DNA from 2 places in the Streptomyces sp. NBC_00727 genome. Region 2 is predicted to be linked to the other one. Evidence: riboswitches for the same ligand, from Rfam matches in the RefSeq annotation. Region 2 holds a riboswitch; the other holds the start of a gene.

Region 1 (4,187 bases), 2.3 Mb from region 2:
TCGCCGAGGCCATCGCCGCGCTGGACAGCGTCAGCGAGGTCTTCTCGGTCACCGGTACCTACGACCTGATCGCCATGGTCCGGGTGTCCAGGCACGACGATCTCGCCGAGGTCATCCCCGGCCGGATCAGCAAGATCCCCGGTGTCGAGGGAACCGACACCCATGTCGCCTTCCGTACGTACTCGCAGCACGACCTGGAGGCCGCGTTCTCCATCGGCCTGGACGCGTAGCCGGCCGCGCCGCCCGGCCCTCAGACCTGGGCGGCGCCCCGGTCCGGCACGCAACGGCCGTCCTCGGTGCGGTACTTCCAGCGCGCCCCGTCGCTCACCAGCTCCCGGACCGCGCTCAGGAACCGCTCGACGTGCTCGTCCGGGGTCCCGGCGCCGAAGCTGACCCGGATCGCGTTCAGCGGGGGGGTCCCCCCGGTCGAGTCTGTTCGGGACTGGGGGAGCTCGCCGGGCCGGGCCTCCGGCGCGCCGCACTCCCCCGCCTCGCCCGGGTCGCTGCCGAGCAGGGTGCGCACGAGCGGGTGGGCGCAGAAGAGGCCGTCGCGGACCCCGATGCCGTACTCGGCGGAGAGCGCGGCGGCGAAGTGGGAGCTGTTCCAGCCCTCCACCACGAAGGAGATGACGCCGACCCTCGGGGCGTCGTCGCCGAACAGCGACAGCACCTTCACCTCGGGGACCTCGGCCAGCCCGGCCAGGACCTCGCCGACGAGGTGCTGCTCGCGGGCGACCAGCCGGTCGAAGCCGGCCTCGGTGAGCGCCTTGCAGGCGGAGGCGATGGAGTAGACGCCGATGACGTTGGGCGAACCGGCCTCGTGACGGGCGGCGGTGGTGTGCCACTCGACGTCCACGCCGCCGTCCGTGCGCCGGGCCACCTTGCGGGAGGCGCCGCCGCCGGCCAGGTAGGGCTCGGCCTCGCGCAGCCAGTCGGCCCGGCCGGCCAGGACGCCCGAGCCGAACGGGGCGTACAGCTTGTGCCCGGAGAAGGCGACCCAGTCCACGTCCAGCTCGGCGATGTCGACGGGGTGGTGCGGGGCGAGCTGGGCGGCGTCCAGGACGATCCGGGCGCCGTGGGCGTGCGCGGCGGCGGCCAGCTCCCGGACCGGCCACAGCTCGCCGGTCACGTTGGAGGCGCCGGTGACGCAGACCAGCGCGGGACCGTGGGGCTCGCGGTCGGCGAGGGCCTGCTCCAGGGTGGCGACGGCCTGGGCGGGGGTGCGCGGGGCGTTCAGGTAGGTCACCCGGGCGTCGCGCCAGGGCAGCAGCGAGGCGTGGTGCTCGGTCTCGAAGACGAAGACCTGGCAGTCGGCGGGCAGCGCGGCGGCCAGCAGGTTCAGCGAGTCGGTGGTGGACCGGGTGAAGACCACCTGGTCTTCGGCGCGGCACCCCAGGAACTCCGCCACCGTGGCGCGGCTGGACTCGAAGAGGTCCGTGGACAGCTGCGAGAGGTACCCGGCCCCGCGGTGCACGCTGCCGTAGTACGGGGCGTACGCGGCCACGTCGTCCCACACCCGCTTCAGCGCCGGGGAGCTCGCCGCGTAGTCCAGCGCCGCGTAGCCGACCTCCCCGCCGGTGACCAGCGGGACGAGGACATCCTCGCCCAGAACCGGCAGCGGGGCACAAAGCGACTGGTCGGCGGCAGCGGTGAAGACAGACATGGCGAACTCCCGTAAGAGGCAGGCGAATTCCGCGCGCCGGCACAGATGCGGCAGCACGGAGTGAAGAGAAGAGGGGGTGCGGAGGAGGGCCGTGGGCCCTAACGCATTCGCTTGCTCACAAGAGGCTCCCTGAGGACCAAGGACCCCACGGGTGGACGTCACGCGACGTCGAGGGGTCCGCGCTTGCCGCAGACCTCGCTGCCTGCGGCCTGGTCTTCACCCGGGGCACCCCGCCACGGACGGAGGGTTGCCGGACAGCGGGCCGGGGCCGTAGTCGCTGTCACTCATGACCTGCCCAGCATCCTGCCATACGTACGGAAACGCGCAAGGCGCAGTCCATGATCTGGACTGCGCCCCGCCTCACATCCGTGCGCTCACGCGTTGCTGGCGACGACCCATCTCTCCAGCGCGCGCCCGGCCGCCCCCGAGTCGATGGACTCGGCGGCCTTCGCCATGCCCGCGCGGATCTGCTCGGTGAGCGGGCCCTCGCCCGGGTCCAGCGCCACCAGCGCGGCCGCCGAGTTGAGCAGCACCGCGTCCCGTACCGGCCCGGTCTCGCCGGCCAGCAGCCGGCGGGCCACATCGGCGTTGTACGAGGCGTCGGCGCCGCGCAGCGCCTCCACCGGGACCAGCTCGATGCCGACGTCGCGCGGGTCGAAGGACTCCTCGCGGACCACGCCGTCCCGGGCCACCCACACCCGCGAGGTCGCCGTGGTGGTCAGCTCGTCCAGGCCGTCGTCACCGCGGAAGACCAGGGCGGAGTTGCCGCGCTCGGCGAGGACGCCCGCGACGATGGGGGCCATGCGCAGATCGGCCACCCCGATCGCCTGGGAGCGCACCTTGGCCGGGTTGGTGAGCGGGCCGAGGATGTTGAACGTGGTCGGCGCGCCCAGCTCGCCGCGCGCCTTGGCCGCGTGGCGCAGGGCGGGGTGGAACTTCACCGCGAAGCAGAAGGTGATGCCCGCCTCCTCGGCGACCTGGACCACGCGCTGCGGGGAGAGCTCCAGGTTGACGCCGAGCTTCCCGAGGACGTCGGAGGAGCCGCTGGCCGACGACGAGGCGCGGCTGCCGTGCTTGACGACCTTGGCGCCGGTGCCGGCGACGACGATCGCGGACATGGTCGAGATGTTGACGGTCTTCGCCATGTCGCCGCCGGTGCCGACGATGTCGACGGTACGGCCGGGCACCTCGATGGTCGTCGCGTGCTCGTACATCGCGCGGACCAGGCCGGAGACCTCGGTGACCGTCTCGCCCTTGGCGCGCAGGGCGACCGCGAAACCGGCGATCTGCACGTCGGTCGCCTCGCCGCTCATGATGCGGTCCATGGCCCAGGCGGTGGCGTCGGCGCTCAGGTCCTCGCCGCGCATCAGGGGGGTCAGCACGCTGGGCCACGTACGGGCCGCCACGCTGTCGCCGCCGTCCGGGGTCACAACGTTCATGGTCCGCTCCTGGGGTCCACAGCCGATAAGGGATCGGCTCCACCCTATCGAGCCCCGGGGACGGCAAAGAGCCCCGTCCAGCGAATGGACGGGGCTCTCGCCGTGGCGGTCAGAACGGGTGATCAGTGGTGGCCGTGGCCGCTGGTGATCTCCTTGTACTCCTCGGCGGTGGGCTTGGCGATCTGGCTGTCCTCGCCGTACAGGCTCTTGCTGAGCCGCGCCCGGGCCTTGGTGATCCTGGAGACCTTGCGCTCCACACCGTTCTCGTCGACCGTCGGGCCGATCTCGAGCGGCTGGTACTGCTCGTGCGCGGTGAGCGTGTGCAGCATCTCCGGCGAGAGCGGCTCGTGGACCTCGACGAACTCACCGTGCGGCAGGCGCTTGATGAGCCCGGACTCGCGGCCGTGCAGCACCTTCTCCTTGTCGCGGCGCTGGAGGCCGAGGCAGATCCGGCGGGTGACGACGAACGCCACGACCGGGCCCACGAAGAAGGCGACGCGGACGAACCAGCTGATCGAGTTGAGCGAGAGGCTGAAGTGCGTCGCCCAGATGTCGTTGCCGCCACCGATCAGCATGACGAAGTAGATCGTCACCCAGGCGACACCGAGCGCCGTCCGGGTCGGCGCGTTGCGCGGCTTGTCCAGGATGTGGTGCTCACGCTTGTCACCCGTGATCCAGGACTCGATGAACGGCCAGAGCGCCAGGAGGCCGAGGATCACACCGAACAGCACCAGCGGGATGAGCACACCGAGGACCAGCGTGTGGCCCCACAGGTTGATCTCCCAGCCCGGCATCACACGGACGAAGCCCTCGGCGAAGCCCATGTACCAGTCCGGCTGGGCGCCCGTGGACACCTGGTCGGGGCGGTACGGGCCGATCGCCCAGATCGGGTTGATCGAGGCGATCGCCGCGATGATCGCGATGAAACCGAAGACCAGGAAGAAGAACCCGCCGGCCTTCGCCATGTACACCGGCATCAGCGGCATGCCGACGACGTTCTTGTTCGTCTTGCCGGGACCCGCGAACTGCGTGTGCTTGTGGTAGAAGACCAGGATGAGGTGGCCGACCACGAGCCCGAGCATGAT
Region 2 (4,187 bases):
GCTGTAGTGGACGAATACATCCGCACCACCGTCGACCGCGATGAAGCCGTACCCCTTCTCCGCGTTGAACCACTTGACGGTGCCCTGAGCCATGCCTAACTCCCCTGTAACGTGTGTGCGCCGAAGCGCGTCGACCGCCGCTGAATGTATCTGCCCAACTGCCCTGTGCAACAGGTCAGTCGGACGACAATTCTGCGCAGCACCGATCGCCCGAATACGGGGAATTCACGGGATTGCAGGACAAGTCGGGCCCGGCAAAGGTGACTTATGGCGCAAGAGGCTCAAGCACTTTGGCTGCATTTGATCGTGGGGCGGCGCATTCTCATATGCGGGCGGCACGCGCAGCGAAGGGGACTTCCCACACTCTACCGCGCTCAACCATGCAGAATTGCCCCCTCCGCTTCTCTCGCGGAGGGGGCAATTGCGGTGATGCTGCGAAGTCGGGGGCTCAGCCGCCGGCGACGGCGGGGATGATCGAGATGCCGGCGCCGTCCGGGGTCGCCGCGTCGAGGCCGCCCTCGAAGCGCACGTCGTCGTCGTTGACGTACACGTTGACGAAGCGGCGCAGCTTGCCCTGGTCGTCAAGGACGCGGGCCGCGATGCCCGGGTGGTCCTTCTCCAGCGACGCGATGACCTCGGAGAGGGTCGCGCCCTCGGCCGGAACCTCGGCCTGGCCGCCCGTGTAGGTGCGGAGGATGGTGGGGATGCGGACCTTGACGCTCATGGCGGGTGCCCTTCCTGAAGTCTCGGGTGGTCGGAGGCGGATCAGCTGGTGGCGAGGCCCGCGGCGCGGAAGGCGTCGAGGCTCGGGCGGATCGTGGCGGTCGCCTGCGAGGTCTCGGCCACCGCGTCCAGCGTCTTGAGGCCGTCACCGGTGTTCAGGACGACGGTGGTGAGCGCCGGGTCGAGCAGACCGGCCTCGATCAGCTTCCTCGTCACGCCGACCGTCACCCCGCCCGCCGTCTCGGCGAAGATGCCCTCGGTGCGGGCCAGCAGCTTGATCGCGTCGACGACCTGCTCGTCGTCGACGTCCTCGACGGCGCCGCCGGTGCGGCGGGCGATGTCCAGGACGTACGGGCCGTCGGCCGGGTTGCCGATCGCCAGGGACTTGGCGATGGTGTTCGGCTTCTGCGGGCGGACCACGTCGTGGCCTGCCTTGAAGGCGGTGGAGACCGGGGAGCAGCCCTCTGCCTGGGCGCCGAAGATCTTGTACGGCTTGTCCTCGACCAGGCCCAGCTTGATCAGCTCCTGGAGACCCTTGTCGATCTTCGTGAGCTGCGAGCCGGACGCGACCGGGATGACGATCTGGTCGGGCAGCCGCCAGCCGAGCTGCTCGCAGATCTCGTACGCCAGCGTCTTGGAGCCCTCGCCGTAGTACGGGCGCAGGTTCACGTTGACGAAGCCCCAGCCCTCGCCGAGCGGGTCGCCGATGAGCTCGGAGCAGAAGCGGTTGACGTCGTCGTAGTTGCCCTCGATGCCGACCAGCTCACCGCCGTACACCGCGGCCATGACGACCTTGCCCTGCTCCAGGTCGTGCGGGATGAACACGCAGGAGCGCAGGCCCGCCCGGGACGCGGCGGCGCCGACCGCACCGGCGAGGTTGCCCGTGGAGGAGCAGGACAGGGTGGTGAAGCCGAAGGCGCGGGCGGCCTCGACGGCGATCGCGACGACACGGTCCTTGAAGGAGTGCGTCGGGTTGCCGGAGTCGTCCTTCACGTACAGGCCGCCGGTCACACCCAGCTCGCGGGCGAGGTTGTCGGCCTTGACCAGCTTGGTGAAGCCGGGGTTGAGATTGGGCTTGCCGGCGACATCTGCGGGCACCGGCAGCAGCGGCGCGTAACGCCAGATGTTGTCCGGACCGGCCTCGATGCGCTTCTTCAGCTCGTCGGGGGAGCCGCTCGGCAGGTCGTACGCCACTTCGAGCGGCCCGAAACAGGACGCGCAGGCGAAAATGGGACCGAGTGCGAACCGTTCACCGCATTCGCGGCAGGAAAGCGCCGCGGCGGGACCCAGGTCCACAGAGGATTCGGTGTTTGCTGCGACAGTCTCAACAGCCATGATGGCGAGGCCCTTTCTCCTCATCTTCCTCACGGCGCGTTTCGCCGCGAGACGGAATTGGCACCTTCCCCACCTGACCTCGCGGTCGGCAGGAGGGTTGCCGGGACTTCAACGGGCCGTTCCCTCTGTCCCTCTGGATGAGCGCTGTGGCACCGGATCATGGATCCGGGCATTTGTCGGCGGACCGACCCCGGCATGCGATGGCCGTCCGCGTTGTTCAAGACTGTAACCGAAGGAGCGGACTGTTGAGATAGTCGTCCGTACCGCGAGATGGATCACCGAGCCGCCCGGGATGCCCGGACCGGGCAGGAATTGGGCCCCTGCGGAGCAGGACAGAAAGCGGTCTTCCGCCCCAGAGCGAAAGACGCCCACATGATCGGGTACGCTGACAAGCGTGCGGTGTGCGAACAAGCTCCGCACACGTGCTGATCGAGAACCAAGACGGCACACGCACCTCCAAGCTTTGCCGTGCCAAACCGGGCAGGTTTCGTCCCGGCTGGTGTTGATCGTGGAAGACCTGCCGGGTCGCTGACCCGCAGGCAGCGTGAGCCAGGAATCCCCCTGCGTCAGCTGGGGGGAGGATTCAAATACAGGGAGTATCGACCGTGCTCGAAGAGGTCGAACGCTGGTTGACCAGGCGTTCCTGGTCGGCCGCCGACCGCCCGTCGGCGAGCGCGCAGGCCGCCGCGCACGCGGGCCGCGGTACGGGCGTGAGCGTCGTCCTGCCCGCGCTGAACGAGGCGGAGACCGTCGGGGACATCGTCGCCACGATCCGGCGCGAGCTGATGGAGAAGGTCCGGCTGGTCGACGAGCTGGTGGTGATCGACTCCGGTTCCACGGACGCCACCGCCGAGGTCGCCCGCCGCGCGGGCGCCCGGGTCGTCCACCGCGACAGCATCCTGCCCCGCCTCCCTGCCGTCCCCGGCAAGGGCGAGGTGCTCTGGCGCTCGCTCCTGGTGACCGGCGGCGACATCCTGTGCTTCGTGGACGCGGACCTGAAGGACTTCTCCGCGGACTTCGTCTCCGGCATCGTCGGCCCGCTGCTGGACGATCCCGAGGTGCAGTTCGTCAAGGCCATGTACGACCGGCCGCTCGGCGAGGTCGCGGGCCAGGGCGGCCGCGTCACCGAACTGGTGGCCCGCCCGCTGCTCAACCTGCACTGGCCGCTGCTGGCGGGCTTCGTCCAGCCGCTGGGCGGCGAGTACGCCGTACGCCGCTCGCTCCTTGAGCGGCTGCCGTTCCCGGTCGGTTACGGGGTCGAGCTCGGGCTGCTCGTCGACGCGCTGCACACCGTCGGCCTGGACGCCCTCGCCCAGGTCGACGTCGGCGTACGTGTCCACCGCCACCAGGACGGCCGGGCGCTCGGCCGGATGGCCGCCGCGATCTACCGCACCGCGCAGGTACGCCTCTCCCGCGGCCATCTGGTCCGCCCGTCGCTCACCCAGTTCGAGCGCGGGCCCGGCGGATTCGTCCCGCGCACCCACCCGGTCGACACGCAGGAGCGGCCGCCGATGCTGGAGATCGAGGAGTACGTGGCACGGCGCGCGGCCTGATCACGACCCCACCCCGTCCGACTTCGTACGTTTGGGCGGATCGGGTTCGGGCTAGATTCCGGCCATGGTCTCCGAGCACGCCCCCCACCAGCCCGCTGCCCAGGTCCTCGTCGCGTCCAACCGCGGTCCCGTGTCGTACACACGGGGCGAGGACGGCTCCCTCGAAGCGAAACGGGGCGGGGGCGGACTCGTCTCCGGCCTCAGCGCCGTCGACGACAAGATGTGGGTCTGCGCCGCCCTCGGCGACGGCGACCGCGAGGCGGTGCGCCGCGGGGTCGGCGAGCCGGGCGTCCGGATGCTCGACATCGACGCCGACGTGCACGCCGACGCGTACAACGGCATCGCCAACTCCGTGCTGTGGTTCGTCCACCACATGCTGTACCAGACGCCCGTCGAGCCCGTCTTCGACGCGGAGTTCCGCAGGCAGTGGGCCTCCTTCGAGGCGTACAACCGGGCCTTCGCGGAGGCGCTCGCCGAGGAGGCGGGCGAGGGCGCGGCCGTCCTGGTGCAGGACTACCACCTCTCGCTCGTCCCCGGCATGCTCCGCGAGCTCCGCCCCGACCTGCGGATCGGCCA

Evidence for each region. Region 2 has a riboswitch for S-adenosylmethionine ahead of thrC (threonine synthase). Riboswitches for the same ligand answer to the same signal wherever they lie in the genome.
Region 1: linked by a shared signal. The riboswitch ahead of OG242_RS07375 (aminotransferase class V-fold PLP-dependent enzyme) and the one ahead of thrC (threonine synthase) in region 2 are both predicted to bind S-adenosylmethionine.

Annotation. Positions count from the first base shown of each region.
Region 1 is NZ_CP108981.1:1,662,116-1,666,302, forward strand. It holds gene OG242_RS07370 (Lrp/AsnC family transcriptional regulator) at 1-230, shown strand, start outside; gene OG242_RS07375 (aminotransferase class V-fold PLP-dependent enzyme) at 251-1,663, opposite strand; SAM riboswitch class IV at 1,838-1,955, opposite strand; gene trpD (anthranilate phosphoribosyltransferase) at 2,038-3,102, opposite strand; gene OG242_RS07385 (cytochrome bc complex cytochrome b subunit) at 3,225-4,187, opposite strand, start outside.
Region 2 is NZ_CP108981.1:3,953,400-3,957,586, reverse strand. It holds gene OG242_RS17720 (cold-shock protein) at 1-93, opposite strand, end outside; gene OG242_RS17715 (MoaD/ThiS family protein) at 449-724, opposite strand; gene thrC (threonine synthase) at 766-2,058, opposite strand; SAM riboswitch class I at 2,076-2,202, opposite strand; gene OG242_RS17705 (glucosyl-3-phosphoglycerate synthase) at 2,664-3,611, shown strand; gene OG242_RS17700 (trehalose-6-phosphate synthase) at 3,676-4,187, shown strand, end outside.